4 regions of the Kitasatospora sp. NPDC058184 genome follow, and region 4 is predicted to be linked to each of the others. Evidence: riboswitches for the same ligand, from Rfam matches in the RefSeq annotation. Region 4 holds a riboswitch; each other region holds the start of a gene.

Region 1 (4,171 bases), on a different contig from region 4:
CCAGGTCTCCCGGTCGCGCTTCGGACAGGCTGATCCGCTGCCCGGCGTACGCCTGGGCCTGCGAGGTGCGCGGCAGGGTCACTCCGGCCTGCCGCCAGCTGTAGTACATCAGACCGGAGCAGTCGAACGCGTGCGGGCCGGTGGCCCCGTAGACGTACGGGGAGCCGATCATCCGCACCGCGGCGGCCAGCGCGGCCGCCCCGCGCTCGGAGGCGGGCGGGGCGGTGCCGAGGTCCAGCCGGTCGGTGCCCCGGGTGGCGCGCTGCTCGGCGTCCCGGGCGTCCTGGACCGCCAGCCGGGCCCGCTCGACGGTGCCCAGGCCGTTCAGCAGCTTCTGCGCGCCGGCCAGCCGCTGCTGGACCTGCTGCTTGCTGTCGGCGAGCGAACGCCGGGTCCGGTCCAGCTCGGCGAGCTTGTCGGCCGCCTCGGTGCGGCGCTGGTCGAGCCGGCGCTGGCGGGTGATCAGCTCGTGCAGGGTCTCCTGCTGGCGCACGGCGGCCTGGCCCTGGGTGCGGGCGCGGGCCAGGTAGCCCTCCGGGTCGGGCGAGAGGATGAGCTGGGCGGTCTGGGTCATCCCGCCGCCGCGGTACTCGGCCCCGGCCACCATCGCCAGGTCGCCGCGCAGCCCGTTGAGCTGGTCCTGGGCGAGGGCGATCTCGCCCTGGAGGATCGTGGTCTCGCCCTGGAGCCGCCGCTGGGCCTCCTGCGCGGCGTTGAACCTCTCGGACGCCTGCTCGGCCTCGTCGTACAGCTGCTCGACCTGCGTCTTGACGTCCTGACGGTCGCCCGGGTCGGGGCTGGCGGGGGCCGCCTGGGCGCTGCCTCCGGTGGCCGCGCCCAACGCGGTGGCGGCGGCCGCGGTCAGCACCAGCGCCCGGGCGAGCAGTTGGGAACGGCGGTGCACGGGCATGGCGGCAGCGGCTCCAATCCTGCGGCGCGGCCCCCGCCGCCGCACCGGGACGGGCGGCCGTCGAGCGGGAGTCCGGTGGCAGACGTTAGCGAGTCCGGGCAAGCGAGTCCAAACCCCTCCCAACCCGAATATTCACTCCCTAATCGGACATCAGATCGAGCCGCCGGAAAAGCCGCAGGCCCGGCCTCCCCTGGGGGAGACCGGGCCTGGAGACGTCCGAGCGGGGATCAGACCCGCACGATGCCGGTCAGCGGCATGTTGGTGACCGCCTCGTAGCGCACCGACGCGCCCGGCTTGGGCGCGTGCAGCACCTGGCCGTTGCCGGCGTAGATGCCGACGTGGTGGGCGTCGGTGTAGAAGATCAGCAGGTCGCCGGGCTGGGCCTTGGAGAGGTCCGTCCCGAGCCGGGTGCCGGCCGAGGCCTGCGCCTGCGAGGTGCGCGGCAGCGACACGCCGGCCTGGTTGTACGCCCAGACCATCAGACCGGAGCAGTCGAAGGAGCCCGGGCCGGTGGCGCCCCAGACGTACGGGCTGCCGATCTTGGAGGCGGCGGCGGACAGCGCGGCGGCACCGCGCGAGCTGCCGGGGGCCACGTTCACCGGAGCGGTGGTCGTGGGGGCCGAGAGGCTGCCGCGGCTGTTGTCGCGGGAGGCGCGGTCGGCCTGCTGCTGCTGGGCCTGGGCGGCGTCGGCCTTGGCCTTGGCCTCGGCGGCGGCCTTCTCCTCGGCCTGGCGCAGCGCCTGGCGGTCCTGCTCGGTCAGCGTGTTGAGCAGGTCCTGGGCCGCCTTCAGCTTGCCCTGGACCTCGTCCTTGGAGGCCTTCAGCTGCTGGGTGGTCGACTCCAGCTCGGCGAGCTTGCCCTGGGCCTCGTTGCGGTCCTGGTCGAGCTTGCGCTGCTGCTCCTGGAGCTCCTTCAGCTGACCCTTCTGGGTGCTGCCGGCCTGGTTCAGCGCGTCGGCCTGGCTGAGGAAGCTGTCCGGGCTGGAGGAGAACATCAGCTGGACGGTGGGGGATATCCCCCCGTTGCGGTACTGCTCGCCGGCGATCTCGGCGAGGCCGCCCTGGAGCTCGGTGACCTGGGCCTGCTGACGGGCCACCTGGTCCTGCAGGCCGGAGACCTGCTTCTCCAGGTCCTGCTGCTTGGCCTGGGCGGCGTTGTAGTTCTCGGTCGCGACCTCGGCCTGCTCGTTGAGCTGGTCGACCTGCCCCTTGACCTGTTCCTTGGTCGGCTGCGGGTCCGCGTGGGCACCCTGCGCGGAGAGGACGACGGCTGCGGCGGCGACGCCGGTCAGGATCGAGACCCGGGCGCGGCCGGCGGGCTTGGGACGACGATGGGACGCCACGAAGGCGGACTCCTTCTTCCTACGGCCGCCTACCGGGTGAGCTGACGGGTTCGGGCCGGAAGCATGCCCTACGACGCCTCACGGCCGTTCCACCGGCCGACCTGGCGCCGATTCACCCCGGAGGAACGTGGTTCCCCGGCTCCGCTCCGCAGCGCCCCCTACCACTGGGCTCCCCTGTCGGACAGTCGCTTCGACCTGTCCCGCTGCCTTGCGAACTCGACGGTAACCACCGCCGCCACCCTGGCTGGGCGATCGACAGTGCGGTGGTTCGGAGCATGACCCTAGTAACTGAACCGTGATCGGTTCAAATCCTTGTCAGAAAAAAGACAGAAGATTACCCAAGTTCCTTTGTGAAAATGACCGATGGTGACCATTGACGCACACAAGGCTGATCGGTTCTCACCATGTGGTCGTCGAAGGGCCGGAAACCCGAAACGCCACCCCGAACGGGGGTGGCGCTTTTCACAGGCCCCCGCGGGAGCCCCTCGGGCATGTCGGTCCGTCAGACCCGGCGGATGGTGTTGATCGACATCGCGTCGGCCTTCATCACCTTCACCACGTCACCGGTGTGCGGCGCGTGGACCACCATGCCGTTGCCGATGTACATCCCGACGTGGTGCATGTCGGGGCCGTAGATCACCAGGTCGCCCGGCTGGGCCTGGTCCAGCGAGGGGATCCGGGTGCCGTAGTGGCCCTGCTCCTGCGAGGTGCGCGGCAGCGAGACGCCCGCCTGCCCGTACGCCCAGACCATCAGGCCCGAGCAGTCGAAGGTGGTCGACCCGGTGGCGCCCCACACGTACGGCGAGCCCTGCTTGCTCATCGCCTTGGCCAGCGCCGTGGCCGCGTAGCCGCTGGCCGGCGGCAGGCTGCCGAGGTCGACCCGGTCGCTGCCGCGCGAGGCGCGGTCGTCCTGCGCCTGCTGGGCCCGCAGCGCGGCGCGGTCGGCGGAGCTCAGCGAGTTCAGCAGGTCCTGGGCGGCCTTCAGCTTGGTGTTGACGTCCGACTTGGCCTGGTTCAGGTCCTTGGTGGTGGTGTCCAGCGAGGCGAGCACGGCGGCCGCCTCGGTCTTCTCCTGGTCCAGCCGGCGCTGCTGGTCCAGCAGCCCCTTGAGCGCCTCGGCCTGACTGGTGCTGGCCTGCTGGACGGTGGAGGCCTTGTCCAGGTAGCCGGACGGGTCCGAGGAGAGCATCAGCTGGACGGACGGGTCGATGCCGCCGCTGCGGTACTGCTCGCCCGCCACCTCGGCGAGGCCGCCCTGGAGCTGGGTCATCTGCTCCTGGCCGCGGGCCACCTGGTCCTGCAGCTGGTCGGCCTGCTTGCGCAGCTGGTCGGCCCGCTCCTTGGCGCCGTTGTACTTCTCGGCCGCCTGCTCCTGCTCCTCCTGGAGCTGGTCGATCTGCGCCTTGACGTCCGTCTTGTTCGGCTGCGGCGCGGCGTGCGCGGCCACCTGGGCGGAGAGGGCGACCGCGGTCGCAGCGGCCGCGGTGAGCACGGAGATCCGTGCGCGGCTCGGCTGCTTGGGACGGCGGTGGGAGGCCAAGGGACCGGCTCCTTCTTCCAACGGGCTCACCTGATGGGATGAGATTCCGGAAAATAGGTTTGACGCCAGACCCTAGTGAAGATCTATCCGTTTTGCCACTCCCCCGAAGGCGTGAACTCCGGTCCCCACACTGACTTCACCGGACTCGCACAATGCTCCGAAACAGGCCCTGACCAGGCATCATGCGAACCTCCCCGGGTTCAGGGCCGGGCCAGCCGGTTCAGCAGCAGCACCGACGCCACGGGGCGCGCGCCCGCCTTCCGCACGCCCTCCGCGACCTCCCGGTCGGTGGACACCACCACCACCGGACGGCCCTGCGGCTCGGCCCGCACCAGACGGCGGATCAGCTCGTCGGCCGTCTCCCCGGTCCGGCTGAAC
Region 2 (4,171 bases), on a different contig from region 4:
TTCGACGGCCTGCTGGAGACCTTCCTGACCGTCCTCGACGAGTTCGGCGCCTTCCCCGCGGTGATCGAGGCTGAGCTGGACCGCTACCTGCCGTTCCTCGCCACCACCAAGGTGCTGATGGGCGCGGTGCGCGCGGGCGTCGGCCGGGAGACCGGGCACGAGGTCATCAAGGAGCACGCCGTCGCCTCCGCGCTGGCGATGCGCGCGGGCGCCCGGGAGAACGAGCTGCTGGACCGGCTGGCCGCCGACGAGCGGATCCCGCTGGACCGGGCCGCGCTGGACGCGCTGCTCGCCGACCGGCTGTCCTTCACCGGCGCGGCCGGCGCCCAGGTCGCCGAGGTGGTCCGCCAGGTGGAGGCCGTCGCGGCCGCCTACCCGGAGGCCGCCAAGTACGCGCCCGGCGACATCCTCTGACGTCTCGTCAGCCCTGAGTCGAGGGCCCCGCCGCCGGACCGGTGGCGGGGCCCTCGCGCGTCGTGGGGACGTGGCCCGGGTCCAGCGGCGGGGTGGTGGTGCCGCACGGCCAGTCGCAGTTCGGCTCGGCCACCTGCTGGTCGTCGGCGGCGAGCACGTTGCCCCGTACGGTCGCGAGGGCGATCAGCCCGCCGGCGGCCAGCAGGCCCGCGCAGATCAGCATCGCGGTGTGGAAGGCGGAGTCGACCGAGGAGGGCACCCGGTAGGCGTCGCCGCTCAGCCCGGCCAGCGCCGGCAGGGCGGCGACCGCGAGCAGGCCGGCCGCGCGGGCGGCGGCGTTGTTGACCCCGCTGGCGATGCCCGCGTGCCGGACCTCGACGGCGGCCAGCACGGTCGCCGTCAGCGGTGCGACCAGCAGCGTCATGCCGCAGCCCATCACCGTGACGGAGGGCAGCACGTCCACCCAGTAGGAGGAGTCCGGGCCGACGCGCAGCATCAGCAGCACCCCGGCGGCGCACAGCAGGGGGCCGACGGTCAGCGGGATGCGCGGGCCGATCCGCTTGCCGAGGCGCCCGGCGCGCGCGGACAGCAGCAGCATCAGCACGGTGATCGGCACCAGCGCGAAGCCCGAGACCAGCGGCGAGAAGCCGGACACGATCTGGAGCTGCACCACCAGCAGGAAGAAGACGCCGCTGAACGCCGCGTACACGCACAGGGTGACCAGGTTCACGGCGGTGAACAGCCGGGAGGAGAACAGTCCGAGCGGCAGCATCGGATCGGGCGCGCGGCGCTCGACCGCCACGAAGGCGACGCCGAGCGCCACTCCGAGCACCCCGCTGACCCAGACGGCGGGGGACAGGCCCTCGCCGGCCGCCGTCAGCGCGTAGGTGATCGCGCCGAGGGCGAGGGCGGCGAGCACGGCGCCGAGGACGTCGAAGCGGCCGGAGGCGCCCTCGTCCCGGCTCTCCGGCACCGACCGGGTGGTGACCGCGATCACGGCGGCGGCGAGCGGCAGGTTCAGCAGGAAGATCCAGCGCCAGCCGGGGCCGTCCACCAGCCAGCCGCCGAGGAAGGGGCCGACCGCCGCCGACACCCCGCCGAGGCCGGACCAGAGCCCGACCGCCGCCGAGCGGTCGTCAGGGTGGAAGACGGCCTGGAGCATGGCGAGCGAGCCGGGGGTGAGCAGCGCCCCGCCGATGCCCTGGACGGCGCGGGCGGCGATCAGCACGTGGATGTTCGGCGCGGCGGCGCAGGCCGCGGAGGCGACGGCGAACCAGACCACGCCGATCAGGAAGACCTTGCGCCGCCCGTAGCGGTCGCCGAGCGCGCCGCCGAGCAGGATCAGGCCCGCCAGGGTGAGCAGATAGGCGTTCAGGGTCCATTGCAGGGACGCGAGGGAGGCGCCGAGGTCGGCGCCGATCCGGGGCAGCGCGACGTTCACCACGGTGCCGTCCAGCATCGCCATGCTGGAGCCGAGCACCGTCGCCATTAGTACCCAGCGACCCTGCGCGGTGCCCAGGCGCAGGGTGCCGGCCTCGGAGGTGGCCACGGGCGAATCCTGCGCTGCCGAGGCGCACGTGACAAGGGTCACCGGTGGGTGTGTTGGCGGCTGGCGGTGCGTGAGCGGACGGGTGCGCGGCGTGGCCGATCTCGGCGCAGGGTCGTGGATCAGTGGCGGGGGGTGAATGGGTTGTGTACGCACCGTGGGCCCGGGCCTGCGGAGGGTCACTGGGACAGGGGCGATCGTTGCCGTTTCAAGAGATCGACATTGCTTCACCCGAACGGATGGGTTTTAGTTCAGCGACCGCCCGGCCAGTCCGGACGGATCCGCCGGGTGGAACGCCGAGTCCTGCCGCTGCCCGGTGGTTCGAAACGAACTCTGTACGGCAGGAGCGGGGGACCCACAGGTAAGTCGCCGGACCGGAGTTCGTGCCTCAGGGCGCGGGCGTCCAGGACCGGCTTGGGGTGAAGCCGCGCAAGCGGCCGGGCAACTCCAGCCCGAACCCGACAGCTCACCTCGCAGGCGTCGGAGAGGAAAATTCCATGCCTGCACAGGCTCGTCGTATCGCCCTGCCCCGCGCCGCCCGCATCGGCATCGCCACCGCCGTCACCGGTGTGTCCTTCGCCCTCCCGCTCGTCACCGCGATGAGCGCCCAGGCCCACACCCCGGCCGCTCCGGCCGCCGCCTCCACCGAGGTCAAGCAGGCCGCGCAGGCCGCCGCTCCGGCCGCCCAGGCCGCGCAGGAGAGCTACCGCGTCGTCAGCGGTGACACCCTGTCCAAGATCGCCGACGCCAGGAACGTCGAGGGCGGCTGGCACGCGCTGTACGAGCAGAACCGCTCGGTCGTCGGCGCCGACCCGAACCTGATCTTCCCGGGCCAGCAGCTCGCGCTGTCCGGCCACGCCGCCGCGCCGGCCGCCGACGCCGCCCCGGCGAAGCCCGCCGCTCCGGCCAAGCCCGCCAAGCCGTCCGCTCCGGCGACCCAGGCCGCCAAGCCGCAGGCCCAGGTCCAGGTGCAGACCGAGGCCGCCAAGCCCTCCGCGCAGCTCGAGACCCAGCTCCAGGTCGCCGTTCCGGCCCAGGCCGTGACCGCCACTCCGGTCGCCGCCGCCACCTCCGGCTTCGTCGCCCCGCTGGCCGGCCCGCGGCTCGGCACCGCCTACGGCGTGGCCGGCTCGATGTGGGCTTCCGGCCACCACACCGGCCAGGACTTCGTCGCCTCCACCGGCACCCCGCTGCGCGCCGTCGCCAACGGTGTCGTGGTCAAGGCCGGCAACGGCGGCGCCTACGGCAACGAGGTCGAGATCAGGCTCGCCGACGGCCACTACGCCGAGTACGCGCACCTCTCCTCGATCGGCGTGAGGATCGGTCAGACCGTCACCGCCGGCCAGCAGATCGGCCTCTCCGGCGCCACCGGCAACGTGACCGGCCCGCACCTGCACTTCGAGATCCGCAACGGCTCGGAGTACGGCTCGGACATCAACCCGGTCGCCTACCTGCGCGCGCACGGCGTCGCGCTCTGACCCCGAGAGCTCCGGGGTACCAGGAACCACCGCCGCTGCGGGCGAACCGATCGCCCGGGATGGTCATGTCGGGTGACCGCTCGACCGGGTGATCGCCGCACGGCGGACATGGGCGCGGGACACGCCCAGGCCGGCCCGGCCGCATGAGGACCTCCTCGTGCGGCCGGGCCGGCCGCTTTCGTTCCCGGGCCCGCCCGGGGTGTTCGATCGATCGAACGAAGCGTCAACTCCGGTGTCCCGCAGGGGGTTCGCCGGGATCTCCGGGCGCCTGCGGGCGCCATGCTGGCGGACGGTCAGCGCCCGGCCGGTCCGGCGGTCGGGCGGGCCGGGAGGCGAGGAGGCCGGATGGCGGTCCGCAGCGGGGGCGTGGCGGGGGAGACGGCCGGGCGGGAGCGGCCCGGGGCGGGCGGGGTCGACCGGCTGAAGGCGGACTCGGTCGGCCTGGTCGGCGTGGTGTTCATGGCGCTCGCCACCGCCGCCCCGATCACCGCGATGACCGGCAACCTGCCGATCATCGTCGGTCAGGGCAACGGCGCGGGCGCGCCCGCCGCGTACATCGTGGCGACCGTGGTGCTGACGGTGTTCTCGGTCGGCTACGTGGCGATGGCCCGGCACATCACCGCGGCCGGCGCGTTCTACGGCTACGTCTCGCACGGGCTGGGGCGGGTGGCGGGGATGGCCTCGGGGCTGCTCGCGGTGCTCGCGTACGTCGTCACCGAGGCCGCGGCCCTCG
Region 3 (4,171 bases), on a different contig from region 4:
GTCGTCGAGGATCTCCTCGATGCGCAGCAGCTGGTTGTACTTGGCGACGCGCTCGGAGCGGGCCGGGGCACCGGTCTTGATCTGGCCGCAGTTGGTGGCGACGGCCAGGTCGGCGATGGTGACGTCCTCGGTCTCGCCGGAGCGGTGCGACATCATGCAGCGGTAGCCGTTGCGCTGGGCCAGCTCGACGGCGTCCAGGGTCTCGGTCAGCGAACCGATCTGGTTCACCTTCACCAGCAGCGCGTTGGCGGTGCCGGTCTCGATGCCGCGGGCCAGACGGGCCGGGTTGGTGACGAACAGGTCGTCGCCGACCAGCTGGACCTTGTCGCCCAGCTTGTCGGTCATGGCCTTCCAGCCGGCCCAGTCCGACTCGTCCAGCGGGTCCTCGATGGAGACCAGCGGGTAGGCGGCGACCAGCTCGGCGTAGTACTCGATGAGCTCGGCGGCGGTGAGGTCCTTGCCCTCGAACCGGTAGGCGCCGTCCTCGTAGAACTCGGAGGAGGCGACGTCCAGGGCCAGCGCGACGTCACGGCCGGGCACGTAGCCGGCCTTCTCGATGGCCTCGACGATGAGGTCCAGGGCCTCGCGGTTGGAGTCCAGGTTCGGGGCGAAGCCGCCCTCGTCGCCCAGACCGGTGGACAGGCCGCGCTCCTTCAGCACGCCCTTGAGCGTGTGGTAGACCTCGACGCCCCAGCGGACGGCCTCGGAGAAGGACTCCGCGCCGATCGGGGCGATCATGAACTCCTGGATGTCGACGTTGGAGTCCGCGTGCGACCCGCCGTTGAGGATGTTCATCATCGGGACCGGCAGGACGTGCGCGTTCGGGCCGCCCAGGTAGCGGAACAGCGGCAGGTCGCTGGCCTCGGAGGCGGCGTGCGCGACGGCCAGCGAGACGCCCAGGATGGCGTTGGCGCCGAGCGAGGACTTGTCCGGGGTGGCGTCCAGGTCCAGCATGGCCTGGTCGATCAGGCGCTGCTCGGTGGCGTCGTAGCCGACCAGCTCCGGGCCGATCTGCTCGATGACGGCCAGGACGGCCTTCTCGACGCCCTTGCCGAAGTAGCGGTTCTTGTCGCCGTCGCGCAGCTCCAGCGCCTCGAAGGCACCGGTGGAGGCACCCGACGGGACAGCGGCACGACCCGTGCTGCCGTCGTCGAGGCCGACCTCGACCTCGACCGTGGGGTTGCCGCGGGAGTCGAGGATCTCACGGGCTACGACGACATCGATGGACGGCACGAGGCATCTCCTTGCGAGAGCAGGGTCCGGTCTGACGGTGGTGCTGCCAGCAGGACGATTGCGGAGTCGTTACGACCAGAGCCTAACCGCCCGGGCTGCCGTGGCCGCGTCGGCCTCGGTCCCGTCTCACCGTGTGGCCCTGCTACCCACCGGTAGTTCACCTGCTTGTCCCAGCTTGTCCCACCGGAGCGGGCGAATGCGGACGAAGGGGACCGGTAGGACCGGCCCCCTTCGGACGGCGGGGTGGAGCGGCGTCGACGCCGAGCGCTCCGGCGCGGCGGCGGGCGCCCCGGCGGGCACCCCGGTCTCGGGGTGCTGCCGGCCGCGGGCGGTCCCGGCGTCGGGCGGGGCGGCTCAGCCGAGGTGCAGCACCTGGCCGGGCATGATCAGGTTCGGGTCGCCGCCGACGGTGGAGTGGTTCTGCTCGTACAGCGCGCTCCAGCCGCCGGACACGCCCTGGGCGGCGGCGATGGTCGACAGGGTGTCACCGGCACGGACGGTGTAGTCGTGGCCGGCGGCCTGCGGGGCCTGCTGCGCGGCGCGCGGGGCGTACTGCGGCTGGGCGGCGGCCTGGCCGGCGTACTGCTGGTAGACGCTCTGGTGGCTGGTCCAGTACCAGCCGCCGTTGTTCTGGTACCAGTACACCTTGGCGTCGGCGTCCCAGCCGGCCTTGCCGGAGAAGCCCGGGGTCTGCGGCTGCGCCTGCTGCTGCGGGGCGACCTGCTGGACCGGCTGCGCGGCGGGCTTCTGGGCCGGCTTCTGGGCGGCGGGCTTCTGCGCGACCGGCTTCTCGGCGGGCTTGGCGGCGGGCTTCGGGGCCTGCTGCTTGGGGGCGGACTGCGGCTTGGCGTCCGAGGAGGTGTCGACCGAGGCCGGGGCACCGCCCTTGGTCAGACCGGCCTTCTGGGAGCAGACCGGCCAGGCGCCCGGACCCTGCGAGGCCAGCACCTTCTCGGCGACCGAGATCTGCTGGGCCTTGCTGGCCTGGTTGGCCTGCGCCGCGTAGGCGGTGCCGCCGTACGCCTTCCAGGTGCTGGACGTGAACTGGAGGCCGCCGTAGAAGCCGTTGCCGGTGTTGATGCTCCAGTTGCCGCCGCTCTCGCACTGGGCGACGGAGTCCCAGGTGGAGGCCGGGGCGGCGGAGGCGCCGGTGGCGGTGAGGAGCGGCATCGCGAGTCCGACGCCGGCCACACCGGCGACGGCGATGGCCTTCTCGGCCTGGGTGCGACGACGGTGACGGCCAGTTCCAACGAACAGCATGAAGAGGTCCCTCTCCGTACGCCTGCGAGGTGAGCTGTCGGGTTCGGACCGGGAGGTGGCCCGGCCGCCGTACGCGGAAACGATTCCGCTCGGGCGGCTTCACCCCAAGCCGTGGGGAGACGGCAACAAACCTGGTTCCCCCGCCCCTGCCCAGGGTTCTGGTCGGTTTCCCGTGACGCGGCGGGCAGGATTCGGCGTTCCGCGTACGAGGTCCGCAGCTGCGAACTCCAGGGAGAGTAGACAGATCATCAGACCAATCACAAGCTCATATCACCGATATCACACAACAATTACGGCCCGTGTCCGATCGCCTACCAACAGCGGCGTTATGTCCGGATTGATGGGTGTTCACACCCCCGTCGGCGGGCGATCGGCGACGTCCCGTCAGCGCGATCTCAGCAGGTCGGAGGCGTCGAAGAGGCATCCGGAACGGGGTGCGGAGGGGCGTGCGGGGAACGGCTCTCCGGACTGAATTCCACCGGGAGTTCGCGCAGGCCACGCATGATCAGACCACCCCGCCAGCGCAGATTCTCCGGGCTTTCCGCGAGCCGCAGATCGGGCAGCCGGGAAAGCAGCGTGGCCAGCGCGGCACGCCCTTCGAGCCGCGCCAGCGGAGCGCCGATGCAGTAGTGGATGCCGTGCCCGAAGCCCAGGTGGGGGTTGTCCTTCCGGGCCAGGTCCAGGGTGTTCTCCGCCGCGAACCGGGCCGGGTCGCGGTCCGCCGCGGCCAGCACCACCAGCACCGGGTCGCCGACCGGGATGTCCACCCCGCCGATGGTCAGCGGACGGGTCGCGAACCGCCAGGTCGCCAGCTCCACCGGCCCGTCGTAGCGCAGGAGTTCCTCGATCCCGGTCTCCAGCAGCGCGCTCTCCCCGCGCACCACCGACTCCTGCAGCAGCCGGCGCTGCTCCGGATTGCGCAGCAGCGCGTAGGTGCCGTTGCCGATCAGGTTCACGGTGGTCTCGAAACCCGCGAACAGGAGGATGAAGGCCATCGCCGCGGCCTCGTTCTCGGTCAGGTGCTCACCGTGGTCGCCGGCCCGGATCAGGCCCGAGATCAGGTCGTCCCCGAGGTCCGCCCGCTTGCGGTGGATCAGCTCCAGCAGGTACGCCCGCATCCGCTTCACCGCCCGCCCCACGCCGCCGCGTTGGCCCCCGCCGTGGCGGATCATCATCCCTGCCCAGTCGCGGAAGTCGTCCTGGTCCTCGGCCGGCACCCCGAGCATGTCGCAGATCGCGTAGATGGGGAGCGGGAAGGCGAACTCGTGGATCAGGTCCGCCGAACCGCGCTGCGCGAAGCCGTCGATCAGCCGGTCGGTGAGCTGCTGCACCCGCGGCTCGAACTCGGCCACCCGGCGCGGGGTGAACGCCTTCGACACCAGCCGGCGCAACCGGGTGTGGTCCGGCGGGTCGATGTTCAGCAGGTGGGTCATCAGGTCCGCCTGCCGCTCGCCCGGGATGCCCACCCGGCCGGTGCGGTGCGCCTGCCCGCTGTGGTGCGCCGGGTTCTTCGACAGCCGGCTGTCCGCGAGCGCCTGCCGGGCGTCCGCGTACCTGGTCACCAGCCAGGCCTCCACCCCGCTCGGCAGGGTGGTGCGGTGCACCGGGGAGTGCTCGCGCAACCAGGCGTAGGCGGGGTACGGGTCGGCGGCGAACTCCCAGGTGAACAGCTGCGGGG
Region 4 (4,171 bases):
CGTGTCCTGCGAGTCGTGCATAGAAATCTCCCGAAGAGCTCCGGAGTTGTCGTCCAGCGCGGCGCCCCCGGCACCGCCGAAACGAACGGACCGGCCCCGTACCGGTCCGGCACAACGCCTCACTTGACGTGATGATAGCCGCAGTGCACGTGCATCAGCACGGGACATTGCAGGTGCACGAGGCCTTTTACCCGCAGCCGCGAACTCTTCACGGGCCCTTCCCCTGACGGTACGTAAACGGACATAGCCGATGAATCGTCGAGCCCGCGATAACCGGCCGTGAGCACCTCCCCGCTGAATGTTGATCTTCGAATGCCGGGAGTCGCCCACCCGTGACCCTCCGTCAAGCCGGGCTCATGCTGTGAGACATCTCACGCGCCCCGGGTGCAACGCCCGCCCCCTCGGATCACGTCGGGACAAGCACCGGCCACCACGCGGGGGTTGGGCGAAGAATGTCCGGATTGTAGGCAAAGCGCCCGGACCGGCGCCGGAGACGCACCGGGTCCGTACCGCGAGCACGCGAAACCCGTACGGCAGCCGACTGCAAGCCGGACGGGCCGATGTCCTACGATCTCCGGCATGAGCACCGCAGCCATTCCGGGCGCGCCACTGCCCGTCCGTACTCCAGGCTCCCGTGCGCGGGGGCGCCACCGTCGTCCCGAGCGCCCCGAGATCCCGGCCGGCGCCCCGGCCCTGGTGCTCGCCGTGCCCGCGACCGCCGGGCCCGAGTCCCGCTCGGTCGTCGAGGAGCTGCTCTCGATCGTCCGCACCGAGCAGAACGGCGTCCAGACCGCCGTCGGCTACCTCCCCGGTGACGGTGCGGCGGGCGCGAGCGGCGAGGACCGCACCGTGGCCGAGCTGCTGGCCCTGGCCGCCGAGGCCGGGCGGCCGATGCCCGTCCTGGTGCCGCTGGTGCCCGGCCCGCACACCTTCCTGACCGGGCTTCACGCGCTCGCCGCCGAGTACGGCGCGCCCGTCACCGACCCGCTGGGCCCGCACCCGCTGCTGGCCGAGGCCGTGCACGTCCGGCTCTCCGAGGCCGGGCTGGCCCGGGCCGACCGCGCCCGACTGTTCGCCATCGCGACCGCCGCGGACGGCGTGGTGCTGACCACCGTCGGCGGCGAGGACGCGGCCGCCGCGGCCGGCATCACCGGCGTGCTGCTGGCCGCCCGGCTGGCCGTGCCGGTCGTCGCCGCCGCGCTCGACGTGCCCGGCTCGGTGGCCGCGGCCGTCAACCACCTCAAGGACACCGGCTCGCAGCGCCCGGCGCTGGCCCCGCTGGTGATCGGCCCGGAGGCGGACTCCGAGCTGCTCGCCACCGCCGCCGAGGAGACCGGCTGCCCGTCGGCCGCGCCGCTGGGCGCCTACCCGTCGGTCGGCCAGCTGATCGCCTCCACCTACCTGGCCGCGCTGCCCACGCCGTCCCCGGAGGACCTGGCGCGGGCCGAGGCGGAGGCGGCGGCCGCCGCCGAGGCCGAGGGGGTCGTGGAGGGCTCCCGTGGCGCCCACGCGGCCGCCGAGGGGCCTGGCGGACGATAAGGACACCGCGCGCGGGTTCGCGCGCACCGAAGGGCCCGGAACGGATCGCGTTCCGGGCCCTTCCGCGTACTTCCCCCACCCCGTCCGTCCCGTACGGGAGTCACCCGGCAATGAAGGGGAATGTCCGTTCTGGCGCTATTTGAAAGGAAATAGGGAGCGTGGATTCACATGCTCCGATCGCGACCGCTCCCCCACCCGCCGGAGTGCGCCACTCCGCGATTCGACGCACCGTCACGCCACTCCTGAGGCGGAGCCAGTTGTCGGCTTCCACAACAGCATTGCCTGAAAACGATCATTTACGATCATGGTGAGTGGCAATTTTGGCAGTTTCCACTAAACCGTGATGCACATCACAGTGGTTTGCAGTTTGAACTTAAGTCTGATTAACGTGCTCCCCGTTCGTGACCACACGAACCCGGTCATCCGCAACGCCGAGTCCTGCCGTCGGATGTCCTGGAAGCGCGAAAACGCACCACGGCAGGAGCGGGGGACCCACAGGTAAGTCGCCCCGGACCGCTCTCCGGAACGGTCCAGGGCTAGGGGTGAAGCCGTGCTCACCGCACGGCCGGGCAACTCCAGCCCGAATCCGACAGCTCACCTCGCAGGCGTGGGAGAGGACCACGTCTTCATGCTGCCCACCAACGGCACCCGTCTGTCCGGCCGTACCCGTCGCGTGATCGCCGCCCTCGGCGTCGCGGGCGTCGGCCTCACCGTCCCCTGCCTCACCACCGGCACCGCCTCGGCCGCCTCCGTCGCCACCTGGGACAAGGTCGCCCAGTGCGAGAGCGGCGGCAACTGGAGCATCAACACCGGCAACGGCTTCTACGGCGGCCTCCAGTTCACCTCCAGCACCTGGTCCGCCTTCGGCGGCACGGCCTACGCGGCCCGTGCCGACCTGGCCACCAAGGACCAGCAGATCGCCGTCGCCGAGAAGGTCCTCGCCTCGCAGGGCCCCGGCGCCTGGCCGGTCTGCTCGGTCCAGGCCGGGCTCACCAAGGGCGGCGGCGCGGCCGCCGTTGACACCTCGGCGGGTTCGACCGCCGCCAAGCCCGCCGCGCCCGCCCAGAGCGCCAAGCCGGCCGCTCCGGCCGCGAAGCCCAGCGCCAAGCCCGCGCAGCCGCAGACCCCCGCCGCGAAGCCCGCCGCGCCCGCCCAGGGCGACGCACAGGCCTCCACCGACTCCGCCGCCTCCGGCAACCGGAGCGACTGGGTGCAGAAGCGCCAGCAGCAGGCCCAGGGCGGCGACTACACCGTCGTCGAGGGCGACTGGCTGTCCGCGATCGCCGACCAGCACAAGGTGCAGGGCGGCTGGCAGCGGCTGTACGACCTCAACCGCGGCACCCTGACCGAGGGTCCGGACACCATCTACCCGGGCCAGCAGCTGTCCTTCGGCGGCAACGGCCAGGCCCGGGCCGGCCAGTCCTCCGCCGGCACGTCCGGCTCGGACTTCACCTGGTTCGACCGCTCGCAGAAGTCCGGCCAGTCCGCGAACGGCGGTGCCGTGAACGCCCAGCCGACCGCGCAGCCCGAGGCCCCGGCCGCCAAGCCGTCCACCAAGCCGGCCGCGAAGCCCGCCACCAAGCCCGCTCCGCAGCCCCAGGCCCAGACGCAGACCCAGACCCAGGCGCCGGCCGCGACCGGCAGCATGGCCGCCGCGGTCACCTTCGCCCAGTCGAAGGTCGGTCAGGCGTACGTCTACGGCGGCACCGGCAACGGCGGCTGGGACTGCTCCGGCCTGACCCAGGCCGCGCTGCGCGCCGCGGGCATCTCCGTCCCGCGCGTCGCCGCCGACCAGGCCGCCGCCAGCACCCACGTCTCGCTGGACAGCCTCCAGGCGGGCGACCTGCTGTTCTGGTCCAACAACGGCAAGGACTCCGGCGTCTACCACGTCGCGATCTACATCGGCAACGGCAAGTACGTCGAGGCCGCCAACCCGAGCTCGGGCGTCCGCGAGCAGAGCATCGCCAACTGGGCCCCGGACTTCGCCGGCCGGGTCTGAGGACGGCGCACGGTCCACGGCGCACGGCCGACGGATGGCCGGTAACAGCTGACGGGTAACAGATAACAGCTGACAGCTTTCAACATCTGTCAGCTGTTATCCGTCAGCTGTCGGCCGTCGTCCGAACGCTGACCGCCCACCACCCCCGGGGAGAGTCTGGTCGCTCCTCCCCGGGGGTTCCGGCGTTCCCGGGGCCCCGGCGTGCCCGACCGTTCCCGACCGCGGTTCCGCCCCGTTCCGTGGTGGATCGCCGCCCCAGCGGGCATGCTGCTGCTCTGCACCCGAGGAGGAGTCACATGGCCCAGGTCACCGTCACCCTCGACGCGAACCTCGCGATCGACGCGATGATGCTTTCCGGCACCAAGAGCCCCCAGGACGCCGTCGAACTGGTCCTGCGCGACTACCTGGCCCGCGGCCGCCGCACCGAGACCCGTACCGGCGAGGCCGCCGACGGGCACCGCCTGACCGCCGACCGCCCTACCGCCCAGGAGGGCTGAGCCACCCCATGGCCCGGCACGGCCTGCCACGGCCCGCCACGGCCGACCGCGCGCACGCCGACGGGCCCCGGAGAGCGATCGCCCTCCGGGGCCCGTCCGACGGCCGTGGCGGCCGGGGTTCAGCGCGCGCAGGCCC

The links. Region 4 has a riboswitch for cyclic di-AMP ahead of ACFVXH_RS03340 (transglycosylase family protein). Riboswitches for the same ligand answer to the same signal wherever they lie in the genome.
Region 1: it holds a riboswitch for cyclic di-AMP, as region 4 does, so the genes downstream of both, ACFVXH_RS02310 (NlpC/P60 family protein) here and ACFVXH_RS03340 (transglycosylase family protein) in region 4, are expected to answer to the same signal.
Region 2: it holds a riboswitch for cyclic di-AMP, as region 4 does, so the genes downstream of both, ACFVXH_RS29335 (peptidoglycan DD-metalloendopeptidase family protein) here and ACFVXH_RS03340 (transglycosylase family protein) in region 4, are expected to answer to the same signal.
Region 3: it holds a riboswitch for cyclic di-AMP, as region 4 does, so the genes downstream of both, ACFVXH_RS08655 (transglycosylase family protein) here and ACFVXH_RS03340 (transglycosylase family protein) in region 4, are expected to answer to the same signal.

What each region holds. Positions count from the first base shown of each region.
Region 1 covers NZ_JBHVVE010000001.1:504,765-508,935, forward strand. Annotated here, with positions in the region: gene ACFVXH_RS02305 (NlpC/P60 family protein) at 1-910, opposite strand, end outside; gene ACFVXH_RS02310 (NlpC/P60 family protein) at 1,138-2,253, opposite strand; cyclic di-AMP (ydaO/yuaA leader) riboswitch at 2,264-2,417, opposite strand; gene ACFVXH_RS02315 (C40 family peptidase) at 2,756-3,793, opposite strand; gene ACFVXH_RS02320 (NYN domain-containing protein) at 3,994-4,171, opposite strand, start outside.
Region 2 covers NZ_JBHVVE010000018.1:37,774-41,944, forward strand. Annotated here, with positions in the region: gene purB (adenylosuccinate lyase) at 1-414, shown strand, start outside; gene ACFVXH_RS29330 (MFS transporter) at 422-1,903, opposite strand; cyclic di-AMP (ydaO/yuaA leader) riboswitch at 2,255-2,455, shown strand; gene ACFVXH_RS29335 (peptidoglycan DD-metalloendopeptidase family protein) at 2,458-3,438, shown strand; gene ACFVXH_RS29340 (APC family permease) at 3,784-4,171, shown strand, end outside.
Region 3 covers NZ_JBHVVE010000004.1:2,008-6,178, reverse strand. Annotated here, with positions in the region: gene eno (phosphopyruvate hydratase) at 1-1,233, opposite strand, end outside; gene ACFVXH_RS08655 (transglycosylase family protein) at 1,588-2,493, opposite strand; cyclic di-AMP (ydaO/yuaA leader) riboswitch at 2,499-2,667, opposite strand; gene ACFVXH_RS08650 (cytochrome P450) at 2,889-4,171, opposite strand, start outside.
Region 4 covers NZ_JBHVVE010000002.1:14,378-18,548, forward strand. Annotated here, with positions in the region: gene ACFVXH_RS03330 (DUF397 domain-containing protein) at 1-21, opposite strand, end outside; gene ACFVXH_RS03335 (hypothetical protein) at 580-1,539, shown strand; cyclic di-AMP (ydaO/yuaA leader) riboswitch at 1,990-2,160, shown strand; gene ACFVXH_RS03340 (transglycosylase family protein) at 2,147-3,538, shown strand; gene ACFVXH_RS03345 (hypothetical protein) at 3,835-4,035, shown strand; gene ACFVXH_RS03350 (LacI family DNA-binding transcriptional regulator) at 4,155-4,171, opposite strand, start outside.